Regions from separate parts of the Arthrobacter sp. UYCu712 genome, predicted to be linked through region 2. Evidence: riboswitches for the same ligand, from Rfam matches in the RefSeq annotation. Region 2 holds a riboswitch; each other region holds the start of a gene.

Region 1 (3,198 bases), on a different contig from region 2:
TAGCAGCCGCCGAGGATGTTGATGGAGACAACGAAGTATTTGTCCGTGTCCACCGGGGCGCCGGGGCCGGCCAGTTGCTCCCACCAGCCGGGCTCCTCGCTGGCACCGCGGGTGACGTGGGTGTCGCCGGTGAGCGCATGTTCGATCAGGACCGCATTGGAACGGTCCGCGTTGAGCGTCCCCCACGTCTCATAGCCGAGCGTGGCAGCGGGCAGCCGGGCTCCGGACTCGAGGTCGAGGTCACCGATCCGGAGGTGCCGGACGGTTCCGTCGGGAACGGTCCGGCCGGAGGCGGTGTCGGGTTCCGCGGCGGCGGGGCCGGCGGCCGGCGTTTCGGCGGTTTTACTTCCGGGTACACCCGTGCGGGTGGCGGCAATCGTCATCTGAGGACCTAACTTCGCGCTTGCCCGCCGTCGGCAGACCGGCAGGCCAGGTCTTCACCCGGGGCACCCCGCCGCAAAAGGAGGGTTGCCGGCCAGCAAGCCGGGGCTGTCACTGGCACTCATGACCTGCCTTGAGTTTACGAAAGGAGGCGCCGTTGTGGCGAAAATTGTGACGGCTGTGTGACTCCGGGCGTGGCCGCCGGTGTGCCCCTGCACACGGCAGGGGCACCGGAAACCGGCGGATTCAGGCGCCCTTGGCCGCCCGGAAGCCTGCCTCGAGGTCGGCGATGATGTCGTCAATGTGCTCCAGGCCCACCGACAGCCGCACGAGTCCCGGGTTGACGCCGGCCACCGTCTGCTGTTCCGGGGAGAGCTGGCTGTGGGTGGTCGACGCCGGGTGGATGACCAGCGAGCGCACGTCGCCGATGTTGGCCACGTGCGAGTGCAGTTCAAGGGCGTCCACGAAGCGCTTGCCGGCCTCCGCTCCCCCGGCGAGGTTGAAGGCCACGACGGCGCCCGTGCCCTTGGGCCCGTACTTGCGGCCGCGCTCGTACCAGGGGCTGGACGGCAGCCCGGCGTAGGCCACCGATTCGACGTCGGCCCGGGCTTCGAGCCATTCGGCCACCCGGGTGGCGTTGGATACATGGCGCTCGACCCGCAGGCTCAGGGTCTCGATGCCCTGGGCGATGAGGAAGGCGTTGAACGGGGACACCGCGGAGCCGAGGTCGCGCAGGAGCTGGACGCGGGCCTTGAGGATGTAGGAAAGGTTCGCGCCGAGGGCGCCGTCCGCGCCGAGGTCCCGGGCGTAGACGAGCCCGTTGTAGGTGGGGTCCGGGGTGTTGAAGCCGGGGAACCGTGCCGGGTCCTTGCCGAAGTCGAAGTTGCCGGAGTCGACAATCACACCGGCGATCGCGGCGCCGTGCCCGCCAAGGTACTTGGTGGCGGAGTGGACCACGATGTCCGCGCCCCACTCGATCGGCCGGATCAGGTACGGGGTGGAGAGTGTGTTGTCGACGATCAGGGGCACACCGGCCTCGTGCGCCACTCGGGAGATGCCCTCGATGTCGAGGACGTCCTGGCGGGGGTTGGAGACCACTTCGCCGAAGAACAGTTTGGTGTTGGGCCGGACGGCGTCGCGCCACTGCTCCAGGTTGTCCGGGTCCTCCACGAACGTCACGGAGATGCCGAACTTCTTCAGCGTGTGGGCCAGCAGGTTGTAGGTGCCGCCGTACAGGCTGGGGCTGGCCACCACGTGGTCGCCGGCCTCGGCGATGTTGAGGACCGCAAAGGTCTCGGCGGCCTGGCCGGAACTGAGCAGCAGGGCCCCGAGTCCGCCTTCCAGGCTCGCCACCCGCTGCTCCACCGCGTCCTGGGTGGGGTTGCCGATCCGGGTGTAGATCGGTGCGAGTTCGGCGAGCGCAAAGCGGTTGGCGGCGCTTTCGGCGCTCGGGAAGACGAACGACGTCGTCTGGTAGATGGGAAGGGCACGCGCGCCGGTGGCGCTGTCCGGCTCCTGGCCGGCGTGGATCTGGCGGGTTTCAAAGGACCAGGCGTTGGACATCGGAATGCTCCTCAAGGACCGGGCACAGGCCGCCGGGCCGCTGGGCTCGGACGGGACAGGCGCCGCGCTTGCCCTCCGGCGGGCGCCGGACGGCCAGGTCTTCACCCGGGGCACCCCACCGCGATACGAGGGTTGCCGGCCAGCAAGCCGGGGCTGTGTGCTGGCACTCATGACCTGGCTTCAGTGTAGGAACGCCGTCCGGGCCTTGGATAGCTTTGTGACGAACATGAAGCCCGCGCTGCGGGATTCCGGCCGGGAGCCCGGATCGCGGTCCCCGCCATGGCGTCACGGCCACCATTAAATGACATCCCATCTCGGTTAGGTTTACCTAAGCTGAGAGCTCCATCACAAAGTGCCAAGATGATGGCATGCGCATGGATCACGTCTCTTACGCCTGTGAACGAGATGGCTTGGCAGCCACCACCGAACGTATTGCAACTGCCCTCGGCGTCGATGCCGTTAAGGGCGGAGTGCATCCCCGTTTCGGGACCCGCAACATGATCATCCCCCTCGCGGGACACAAATACCTCGAAGTCGTCGAGGTCCTGAACCACCCGGCCTCGGACAAGGCTCCGTTCGGCCAGGCCGTACGCGCCCGCTCCGAAGCGGGCGGCGGCTGGATGGGCTGGTGCGTCGAGGTGGACGACCTGGCACCGTTCGAGGAGCGGCTGGGCCGCGCCGCCGTCAACGGCAACCGGAAGTTCCCGGACGGCCGCGAGCTTGTCTGGAAGCAGATCGGCATCCTGGGGCTCATCGCCGATCCCCAGGTTCCGTACATGCTCAAGTGGGAGGGCGATCCGGAACTTCACCCGTCCAACGCCTACCCGAGCGACGTCAAGATGACGGCGCTGACCATCGCCGGCTCGGCGGACCGCGTCACGGAGTGGCTGGGCGAACCGGTGGAGAAGCCGCTGGAAGATGTCGCCGTCAATTGGCTTGCCCCGCACGGCACGCCCGGCATCCTGTCCGTCACCTTCGAGACGACTTCCGGAGCCGTCATCATCTAAGGTCCTACACCGCCCTAACACTTCGGCCGCCATCAGCGGGTGCCAATGACGTCACCCACCGATGGCGGCCGAATTCTATTAAAGGGCCGGTCCGCTGAGGGACCGGTCCGCTGTGGCCGGTCCGCGCTCAGCCCAGGCCGATGGCCTTGCCGAACAGGCTGAAGCCGACGAACGCCACGATGTCCAGCAGTGCGTGGGCAATGACCAGCGGCATCACCCTGCGGGTCCGGGTGTAGACCAGCGCGAA
Region 2 (3,198 bases):
GGGCGCCGCCACTGGCCGCCCATGATGTGGCTGGACGTGTTCATCACGAAGGCGCTGATGAGAAGGCGGGGGCGGGGTCCGTTGAAGCGGGTACTGGCTGTTGAAGTCATGGGGGTGCTTTCCGCTGTGGGAGGTGTGATGGGCCGGGGTGCTGCGGGCGGTCAGAGCCGCTTGTCCAGGCGTCGGGCGAGGCGGGAGCCGCCCAGCTGGACGATGGTGACCAGCAGGATCATCAGGACAATGGCCGTGATCATGAGCGGCGTCTCGTAGCGGTAGTAGCCGTACCGGATGGCAAAGTCGCCGATTCCGCCGCCGCCCACCAGGCCGGCCATCGCCGAGTAGGAGATGAAGCTGACGGTCATAATCGTGATGGAGCTGACGAGTCCGGGCTTCGCCTCCACGATCAGGACATCCCGGACGATCTGGGACCGGCTGGCTCCCATGGACCGTGCCGCCTCGACCACGCCGCCGCCCAGTTGGCTGAGGTTCTGTTCCACAAAGCGGGCAAAGTACGGGATGGCGTTGAGGGCCAGCGGGACAATGACGGCGGCCGTGCCGATGGTGGTGCCGACAATGAACCTGGTCACCGGAATGATCGCGATCAGCAGGATCAGGAACGGGAACGAGCGGACCAGGTTGACCAACCCGTCCAGGACGCGGTGCAGCTTCGGTTTGTGCTTCAGCCCGTTGGGACCGATCGTGTAGAGCAGCACACCCAGGGGCGTGCCGAGGAGCACCGCCAGCGGGATGGCCACCAGCAGCATGGTGAGGGTCTGCCCCATGGCGACGCCGATTTCGGGCAGGACTTCCAGGATGCGGTCAAACATTGATCAGGCCCTCCGAAGTGGCTGTGGTGTGGGCGCCCTTCCCGGAGCGGTCCAGCTGGATCTCATCGGAGATCAGGTAACGGCCGATCGACGTCGCCGGGTGGAAGCCGTGGCGCTGGAGTTCGGTGAGATCGAACTGCTCCACCACCCGGCCCTCTTCCATGACCGCAACGTTGTCGGCAATGGCCTTGATGACGTTCATCTCGTGGGTGACCACCACGATGGTGATGCCGAATTCGGCGTTGACGTCGGCCAGGTACTGCAGGACGGATGCTGTCGTCCGGGGGTCGACGGCGGACGTCGGCTCGTCGCAGAGCAGCACCTTGGGCCCGGTGGCGAGGGCGCGGGCGATCGCCACACGCTGTTTCTGGCCGCCTGAGAGCTTGGCCGGATACGTTGTGGCCTTGTCGGCGAGGTCCACGATTTCCAGGGTTTCGGCTGCCCGCCGGCGGCGTTCTGCCTTGCCCACGCCGGCGAACTTCAGCGACAACTCCACATTTTCCTGGGCCGTGAGGTTGTTGAGCAGATTGAAGTGCTGGAAAACCATCCCGATGTCGTGCCGCTTGGTCCGGAGCTCGGCGTCGGACAGGGTCACGAGGTCGACGCCGTCCACCAGGACGCGTCCCGACGTCGGGCGCTCGAGGAGGTTGATGTTCCGCAGCAGGGTGGACTTCCCGGCCCCGGAGAACCCGATGATGCCCTGGATGGTGCCCCGCCTGATATGCAGGCTGACATCATCCACGGCCGTGAATCGGCCGCCGGACGAATCGAATGTCGTACTGACGTTCTGGATGTCGATCACAGGTCATCACCTGCTCGGGGCCGCGCCGCGACCGCTGTCTGCGTGTTCATGGTTTCCTCCGGGATCGCCCGAGGAAGGCCCTGAGCCCCGGCTCCGGGCTGCGCTTAGCGAAGCCCCGAGCCTAAGAACACATCGGTTCTCCATCGGTCCTGGCGGTAGCACCGTCCTCAAAGAGGGGGTTGCTGCGGCGTCACGGAGCCAGATCTCTCAGCCGCTCGGGATGGTTACGACTCCATCTGACACGGCTGGGCAGCGGATACGGAAAAAGCCGGTCACATTTTGTAACCGGCTTTCCTGATCCTGTAGCTTCTCGACTGCTGCTAGCTGTCCACGCGCCAGCCTTCGCGGGCGGGGCACGCGTTCACGACAACGTCCAGTCCGGCCGCCTTGGCGCGCTCCACTGCGGCATCGTCGAAGACGCCCAGCTGCAGCCAGACGGCTTTCGCGCCGACCGCTATGGCCTGGTCGATGACGGCCCCCACCCTGTGCGAGTTGACGAAGCAGTCCACGACGTCGATCGGGTGCTTCTCCGCGGGGATCTCGGCCAGCGAGCGGTACCCCTTCTCGCCGTGGACGTCGTCCCCGGGCAGGTTGACCGGGACAATCTGCATGCCCAGGCGGTCCCGGACGAAGAGGGAGACGTCGTAGGCCGAGCGCCACTCGTTGGTGGTGAGTCCGACGATCGCCCACAGGCCCTTGGTTCGCATGAGCCGGTCAATGACTGCCGGATCGTTTACATGAGTCATGCATCAAGCCTACTCCTGCGGAGTTTCGGCATAATCTCCGAACAAATGAATGAAACATCGGCATCCGGTGCCGCAATGAACGAATATTACAGCGCGGAAGACCCGGATTTTGCGGATTCGTGCATCTCGGGTCTAGTTGGTACTGACCATCCCGAGCGGCCGAGAGACCTGGATCGATGAAGCCGCAGCAACCCCCGGTGACGTGAGACGACCATTCCCACGGAACTGTTCCTCTCTCTTTCGATGAATTCGAGGGAACTGGAGGAACCAGGGTGCTACTGCCAGGACCGATGGAGTGCCACAATGACCCCTGAGAATTCTTCCGCCCTGCCCACCTTTGCCCGGACTCCGTCCGAGGCATCCCCACAAACCACTTCGGACGCGACGGCGAACGAAGCAGGGCTGCGTGACGCGCCCGGCTCCTCTCGCGGCTCTTCGGGATGGTCCCTGACAGAGCCCACGGACGGCGCAGTGCACGGCGTCCCCACCGGCGGACCGGCGCGTCACCGCAGCACCACCCCCGCGGCCGCAGGCGCAGGCGCGGGCGCGGGCGCAGACCCAGCCGCAGGCGCAGACCCAGGCACAGACACAGTTGCGTTCTGGGAAGAACAGGCCCTCCGCCTGGACTGGGCGGAGGTGCCCACGGGCCATTCGTACGGCGGCAAGCCCTGGCACACCGCGCACCGGCGCGTGCCGGCCGACCTTGAAGCCGGCACCGGCCCGGACATCACGTGGTTCGAAGGCGGCAAGCTCAACGTGGCCCACAACTGCGTGGACCGCCATGTCGACGCCGGCCGGGGCGAGAAAGTGGCCCTCCACTTCG
Region 3 (3,198 bases), on a different contig from region 2:
AGCGCGAATGCGGCCTCCTTGGCGGAGCGCCCGGGGGAGGGGGAAAGCTCGAGCGTGAGCACCGTGCCGCCGGCCTTCATCTGCCTGGCCGCCAGCTCGTATTGCGGATGCGATTTCAGCAGCGGGTACTTCACCCAGTTCACCGCGGGCTGCCCCTCGAGCCACCCGGCCAGCCGCAGGGCCGACGCCGATGAATGGTTCACGCGCAGCGCCATGGTCTCGAGGCCCTTGGTCAGCACCCACGCATTGAAGGCGGAGAGCGCCGGTCCGGTGTGGCGCATGAGCTGCTTGACCGGGCCGTCGATGAATTCCTTGGTGCCCAGGATCGCGCCGCCGAGGACTCGGCCCTGGCCGTCGATGTGTTTCGTGCCGGAGTACACAACAACATCCGCGCCGAGGTCCCCGCACCGCTGCAGCAGGGGAGTGGCGAAGACGTTGTCGACCACAACGGTGGCGCCCGCGGCATGGGCCAGGTCGCTGACAGCGGCGATGTCCACAATCTCCTGCATCGGGTTCGACGGCGACTCGAAGAAGACCGCCGTCGTCGGCTCCGACAAGGCCACCCTCCATTGCTCCAGGTCCGGCCCGTCGACGAAGACGGTTTCCACGCCCCAGCGCGGCAGGATTTCGTTGAGGATGACGAAGCAGGAGCCGAACAGCGAGCGGGCGGCGACCACCCGGTCGCCGGCTGCCAACAGGGCGCCGAGGGCGGTGAACACCGCGGACATGCCGGACGCCGTGGCAAAGCACGCCTCGGTGCCCTCAAGAAGGCGGAGGCGTTCCTGGAAAGTGGCCACCGAGGGGTTGCCGTAGCGGGAATAGACGAAGCGCTCGTCCTCCCCGGTGAAGGCACGCTCGGCGGCGGCGGCGGATTCGTAGACGAAGCCGGAGTTGAGGAAGATCGGCTCGGTGGTTTCCTGGAAGCCCGTGCGGTCCAGCCCGCCGCGGACAGCCTGGGTTTCCGGGCTCCAGCCGGCGGCGTCGGGGTTGAAAGTCACTTAGTTCTTTCCGAGGTTGGTGGGCAGGCCACGGTTCTTCCAGCCGTTAACGCTCCGTTCGCCGAACTTGTCCGGCTCGCCCTCGAAACCCTCAAGGACGTTGTAGGACGTGTAGCCGGCCTCGGTGGCGGCGATTGCGGCGGCGATGGACCGGGCACCCGAACGGCAGAGGAAGACCAGCTCGGTGCCGGTATCCTCCGGTGCCTGCTGCTTGAGTTGCTCAACGAACTGCGAGTTGGGGATGCCGCCGGCCAGGTTCCACTGGATGAACAGCGGATCATTCCGCTTGTTGCCCGCGGATGCGGTGTCCGGGATGCCAATGTGGGCCCATTCGCCCTCGGTGCGGACATCGACCAGGATGGCGCCCGCCTCGAGTTTGGCCCAGGCTTCCTGCGGGCTCAGGTCTCCGGCGTAGCTCATGCGTTGCCCTCGATGGTCTCTTCAAAGCCGAAGCCGTCAATTTCCAGGCCTTCCACCGCGTCGGCGACCGCGGCATCGGCGCTGGCGATCGCTGCCGGCAGCACCACGGCCTGGGCAACGATGACGCTGCTGCCGTTGAAGCTGGCGGAGGGGCTCCCGTGCAGGACGTAGCCCCCTGCCAGGGCCGTCGAAACCCGCTCGCAGAAGGAACGGTCGTCGGGGCCGGTGAACAGGCGGTAGGCCAGCCGTTCCTCAATGGCCGCGCCCGGGCGGGCGGGGGACGGCGCGGGTGCTGTGCTTGGGACAGCGGGGGCGGATGCGTCAGGCACGACGGGACTCCTTCTTTCACGCTTGCAGCTCGAATGGGTCGATATGCCGAGTATTCACCTGAGGCACCCCGCCGCGAAAGGGAGGGTTGCCGACCGGCCAGTCAGGGCTTGGCGCCGGTTCTCGTTACTCCCGAAAAACGTAACACCTGCGACGCCCGCGCGCACCGCGCCGCCGTCATGTTCCGTAACCGGCTTCCGGTCCCGGTCCCGGGCATACGTATTACTTGTCCCGTCCGGATCCGCGCCCGGACAGTTTCGAGTAGGGCCCACTCGGGTCTTCTGATAGGTCGCTCGCCTTTACTGGAGGCAGGCTTCCGCCGGAGGTCCTGGAGTGCCAAGCCGCCGCAGATTGAGGGTGCCGGGCAGAAATGCCAAGGCCTGCCCGCCGCCTCGGAACTGAAACGGAGAAACCGTGAAACCCCGCGTCCTGATCACCAGTGTCGGCAGCCCTGCCGGCACCGCCCTCGCCGCCCAGCTGCGGTCCCGGGGCGTTCCGTTCATGGGCGCCGATGTCCGGGAACTGCCGGACGGATCGGGCGTCAGCGGGGTCAGGGTGCCGCCGGCCGCTGATCCTGAGATGATGCCTGTGCTGCGCCGGATCGTCGCCCGGGAGGGCGTTAACCTGGTGATTCCGGCCGGCAGCGATGAGCTGATGCAGGTCTCCGCGGCACGTGCCGGGTTCGGACGGGACGTCCGTGTGATCGTGGGCGATCCCGGCCCCGTCGCTCTCGCCAACGACCGGCTCTTCACGGCGTGGCACCTGCGCTCTGCCGGAATTCCGGTCCCCCGCTTCGGCGTTCCCGGGGACTTCGTCGACGCCGGTGCCGCGATGGCTGCGCTGGACGGACCGGTGGTGGTCAAGTCCCGGTCCTACCGCGGCGGCTGCGATGTGATCGTCATCGACGGGACCGAGGACATCGACTGGGGTGAATTGCCTGACGGGCAGATTGTGCAGGAATATATTCCCGGATTGGAATATTCCCCGATGGTCTACGGGACACCGGCGCACAATGCGGCATCCCCATTCGCCGTTGTGGTGGAAAAGGCCCGGATCGAAGGCTGCGGGGCGGTGACCCGGCGGGTCCTGGCCGGTGAGGCCATGGACGTGGGCGACGTGGCGACAGCCGCCGTCCGTTCACTGGGCCTGATCGGTCCCGTTCACCTGGATGTCCGCCGCAGGGCCGACGGAACCCCGGTGGTGCTGGGCGTGGACGCCCGCTTCGGCGCCTTCAGCGACGTGGCGCCCGAACTGCTCGACGCCGTCCTGGACGCCTTCAACCTGCCGTCCTTCAACCCGGCGTCGTTCCGGCAGGGAACCGGGGCGTACGCCAGTGTCCTGGTTTGACCCCGCTGCCCCGGGCGCCCTGATCCTCCTGCTCCTCCTCGGCGCGCCGAGCCTGCTGTTCGGCCTCGTTCAGCTGATCGCGCTGCCCCTGGCCGTGCGGTTCGAG
Region 4 (3,198 bases), on a different contig from region 2:
TCCCCTGCTCCTCGTCACGAAAGCCGACGTCAAGGATCCCGCCGAGCTGCTCTCCAACTACCAGCACCTGGATTTCCCGGTCATCATCAGCAAAACGGCGGACTCGGCCGCCTCCGGCATCGACGCCCGCTCGGACGACGGGCTGTCCGCCCGGCTGGACAAGGACGCGGTGTCACAGCTGCGCGACTACCTCGACGGCAAGGTCACGGTCATGCTCGGCCACTCCGGCGTCGGCAAGTCCACCATGGTCAACGCCCTCACCGGCGCCGAGCGCGCCACCGGCGGCGTCAACGCGGTCACCGGCCGCGGCCGGCACACCTCGTCCTCGGCACTGGCGCTCAAGGTCAACGATGCGCCCGCCGGCAGCTGGATCATCGACACCCCGGGCATCCGGTCCTTCGGCCTGGCCCACGTGGATCCGGACCGGATCCTGCGTTCCTTCCCGGACCTGGAACCCGGCACGGACAACTGCGAACGGGGCTGCAAGCACGACACGAGCGCCGTCAACTGCGGCGTCGATGCCTGGGTCGCGGCAGGCCACGCGGGACCGTCCGGCCCGGCCCGGCTCACGTCGCTGCGCCGCCTCCTCGGCACGGACCCGCGGATGGAAGCGCAGGACGTCAAGGAACTCGGCACCGTTTCGTAGGCCCGGCGCGGTGCACGCCGGGGCCGCCCCGCGGTGTCCCGGGGCCGTGGCCTCCCGGCGGGCGGCCCGCTTTGGCGGTAGTTTGGAACCATGAGTCAACCCGCTTCGAGCTACAACGATGACCTGCGCCTTGCCCATGTACTGGCAGATTCCGTCGATTCCCAGACCATGAGCCGCTTCAAGGCGCTCGATCTTCGGATCGAAACGAAGCCTGACCTGACGCCGGTCACCGACGCCGACAAGTCCGCCGAGGAAGCGATCCGCGGCCAGCTGTCCCGCTCCCGCCCACGCGACGCCGTCCTCGGCGAGGAATTCGGCAGCTCCGGCCACGGGTCGCGGCGCTGGATCATCGACCCGATCGACGGGACCAAGAACTTCGTCCGCGGCGTCCCCGTCTGGGCCACCCTGATCGCCCTCGTCGACGAGGGAGAGCCCGTCGTCGGCGTCGTCAGCGCCCCGGCCCTGGGCAAGCGCTGGTGGGCGGCCAAGGGCGCCGGCGCCTACATGGGACGCTCGCTCGCCGCCGCGACCCGGCTGCGGGTCTCCAACGTGTCCCAGCTTTCGGACGCCTCGCTGTCCTACTCGAGCCTGGGCGGCTGGAAGGAACGCGGAAACCTTGACGAGTTCCTCGGCCTGACGGAGGAGGTCTGGCGGACCCGCGCCTACGGCGACTTCTGGTCCTACTGCCTCGTGGCGGAGGGCGCCGTCGACATCGCCTGCGAACCCGAACTGAACCTCTACGACATGGCGGCCCTGGTCCCGATCGTCACCGAAGCCGGCGGCCGTTTCACGTCCCTCGAAGGCGAGGACGGGCCCTTCGGCGGCAACGCCCTCGCCACCAACTCGATCCTGCACTCCGAGGTCCTCAAGCGCCTCAACCCGGGACTGGACGACCTGCTCTAAGCAGCCTTCGCACGAATTAATGACGCCGGCGGCCCCCAGATTCGGGGCCGCCGGCGTCTTTTCTTCGCCCAATCCGGCCTTTCCCGGCGGCGCGTAACATTACGCTTCATATTGGCCCCCGCCTTTTCCGCGGCAGCAGGGATGTCCTAGGCTCGAAGCAGGTCACGAGTGCCAGCGCTAAACCCCGGTTTGCTGGCCGGCAACCCTCCATTCGCGGTGGGGTGCCCCGGGTGACGACCTGGCCGGTCCTGACTGGACCCGGCAAGCGCGGATCCCCGGTGCGTGGGGTCCTTTTTCAAGCGAGGTCCCATGACGACTGCCACCATTCCCGCCACCCACTCCCCGTCCGCGACGGCGCTGCCCGACCGTTTCGCCGTCGCCGGCCGGCCGTTCGCCGCCGTCACCGGCGCGGAGATCCAGGCCCCGCTGATCCAGGGCGGACACGTCCGCTACGCGAACCTGGACTACGGAGCGTCCGCGCCCGCCCTGTCCGTGGTGTCGGCCTACCTGAACGAGATCCTGCCGTTCTACGCGAGCGTCCACCGCGGCGCCGGGTACGCCTCCCAGATCAGCACCTCCGTCTACGAAAACGCCCGCGACATTGTGCGCGAGTTTGTCGGCGGACGCCCGGACGACTCGGTGATCTTCACCCGCAACACCACCGATTCGCTGAACCTGCTGGCCGGCTGCCTGCCCGTCGCGGACGGCCGCCACACCGGCGAGGTCCTCTACCTCGACATCGAGCACCACGCCAACCTGCTGCCGTGGCAGTCCGTACCGCACCGCAGCGTCGTCGCCGCTCCCACCCTGGCGGAGACCCTCGGGAAGCTCCGCGAACAGCTCGCGCTCGGCGGCGTCAGCCTCCTGGCCGTCACCGGCGCCTCGAACGTCACGGGCGAGATCCTGCCGGTCCGCGCCCTCGCCGCCCTCGCCCACGAATACGGCGCCCGGATCGTCGTCGACGCCGCGCAGCTTGCCCCGCACCGGCGCATCAACGTGGCCGCGGACGGCATCGACTACCTCGCTTTCTCGGGCCACAAGCTCTACGCACCGTTCGGGTCCGGCGTGCTGGTGGGCCGCCCGGACTGGCTCGACGCCGGAACCCCGCACCTCGCCGGCGGCGGAGCGGTCAGCGACGCCAGGCTCGACACGGTCAGCTGGACCACCGGTCCGGCCCGGCACGAGGGCGGCTCCCCCAATGTCCTGGGTGCCGCCACGCTGGCCCGGGCCACCCAGGTGATAGCGGCCCTTGACCGGACGCGGTGGCACGCCCACGAGGACGCCATCCGGTCCTTCCTGGTTGAGGGACTCCGCCGGATCGACGGCGTGACCGTGCACCAGATCTTCTCGGACACGGACCCCGAAGACCACGGGCAGGGCGCCGGCACGATCGGCGTCGTCAATTTCTCCGTGGAAGGCTACGACGCCGGCCTGGTGGCCGCGTATCTTTCCGCCGAACACGGCATCGGCCTGCGCGACGGCCGGTTCTGCGCCCATCCGCTGCTCAAGCGGCTCGGCCTCCCGTCCGGTTCGCTGCGGGCCAGCTTCGGTCTCGGCTCACGGCTCGAAGACGCGCAGCGGCTGCTCGCCGGGATCCAGGAACTGCGGCAGGCCGGCCTCGGCTGGGACTACGTGGTGGATGCCGGCCG

The links. Region 2 has a riboswitch for S-adenosylmethionine ahead of ABIB51_RS02000 (methionine ABC transporter ATP-binding protein). Riboswitches for the same ligand answer to the same signal wherever they lie in the genome.
Region 1: it holds a riboswitch for S-adenosylmethionine, as region 2 does, so the genes downstream of both, ABIB51_RS14980 (bifunctional o-acetylhomoserine/o-acetylserine sulfhydrylase) here and ABIB51_RS02000 (methionine ABC transporter ATP-binding protein) in region 2, are expected to answer to the same signal.
Region 3: it holds a riboswitch for S-adenosylmethionine, as region 2 does, so the genes downstream of both, ABIB51_RS14315 (DUF1737 domain-containing protein) here and ABIB51_RS02000 (methionine ABC transporter ATP-binding protein) in region 2, are expected to answer to the same signal.
Region 4: it holds a riboswitch for S-adenosylmethionine, as region 2 does, so the genes downstream of both, ABIB51_RS08690 (aminotransferase class V-fold PLP-dependent enzyme) here and ABIB51_RS02000 (methionine ABC transporter ATP-binding protein) in region 2, are expected to answer to the same signal.

The regions. Positions count from the first base shown of each region.
Region 1 covers NZ_JBEPOZ010000015.1:78,472-81,669, reverse strand. The annotation lists gene metX (homoserine O-acetyltransferase MetX) at 1-383, opposite strand, end outside; SAM riboswitch class IV at 395-510, opposite strand; gene ABIB51_RS14980 (bifunctional o-acetylhomoserine/o-acetylserine sulfhydrylase) at 628-1,944, opposite strand; SAM riboswitch class IV at 2,004-2,119, opposite strand; gene ABIB51_RS14975 (VOC family protein) at 2,313-2,951, shown strand; gene ABIB51_RS14970 (CPBP family intramembrane glutamic endopeptidase) at 3,079-3,198, opposite strand, start outside.
Region 2 covers NZ_JBEPOZ010000002.1:8,585-11,782, forward strand. The annotation lists gene ABIB51_RS01990 (LLM class flavin-dependent oxidoreductase) at 1-110, opposite strand, end outside; gene ABIB51_RS01995 (methionine ABC transporter permease) at 162-827, opposite strand; gene ABIB51_RS02000 (methionine ABC transporter ATP-binding protein) at 820-1,629, opposite strand; SAM riboswitch class I at 1,767-1,856, opposite strand; gene ABIB51_RS02005 (CoA-binding protein) at 1,950-2,375, opposite strand; gene acs (acetate--CoA ligase) at 2,679-3,198, shown strand, end outside.
Region 3 covers NZ_JBEPOZ010000014.1:35,708-38,905, reverse strand. The annotation lists gene ABIB51_RS14325 (O-succinylhomoserine sulfhydrylase) at 1-998, opposite strand, end outside; gene ABIB51_RS14320 (rhodanese-like domain-containing protein) at 999-1,418, opposite strand; gene ABIB51_RS14315 (DUF1737 domain-containing protein) at 1,415-1,747, opposite strand; SAM riboswitch class IV at 1,761-1,876, opposite strand; gene ABIB51_RS14310 (ATP-grasp domain-containing protein) at 2,160-3,092, shown strand; gene ABIB51_RS14305 (glycosyltransferase family 2 protein) at 3,079-3,198, shown strand, end outside.
Region 4 covers NZ_JBEPOZ010000006.1:189,102-192,299, forward strand. The annotation lists gene rsgA (ribosome small subunit-dependent GTPase A) at 1-646, shown strand, start outside; gene hisN (histidinol-phosphatase) at 737-1,549, shown strand; SAM riboswitch class IV at 1,710-1,823, shown strand; gene ABIB51_RS08690 (aminotransferase class V-fold PLP-dependent enzyme) at 1,859-3,198, shown strand, end outside.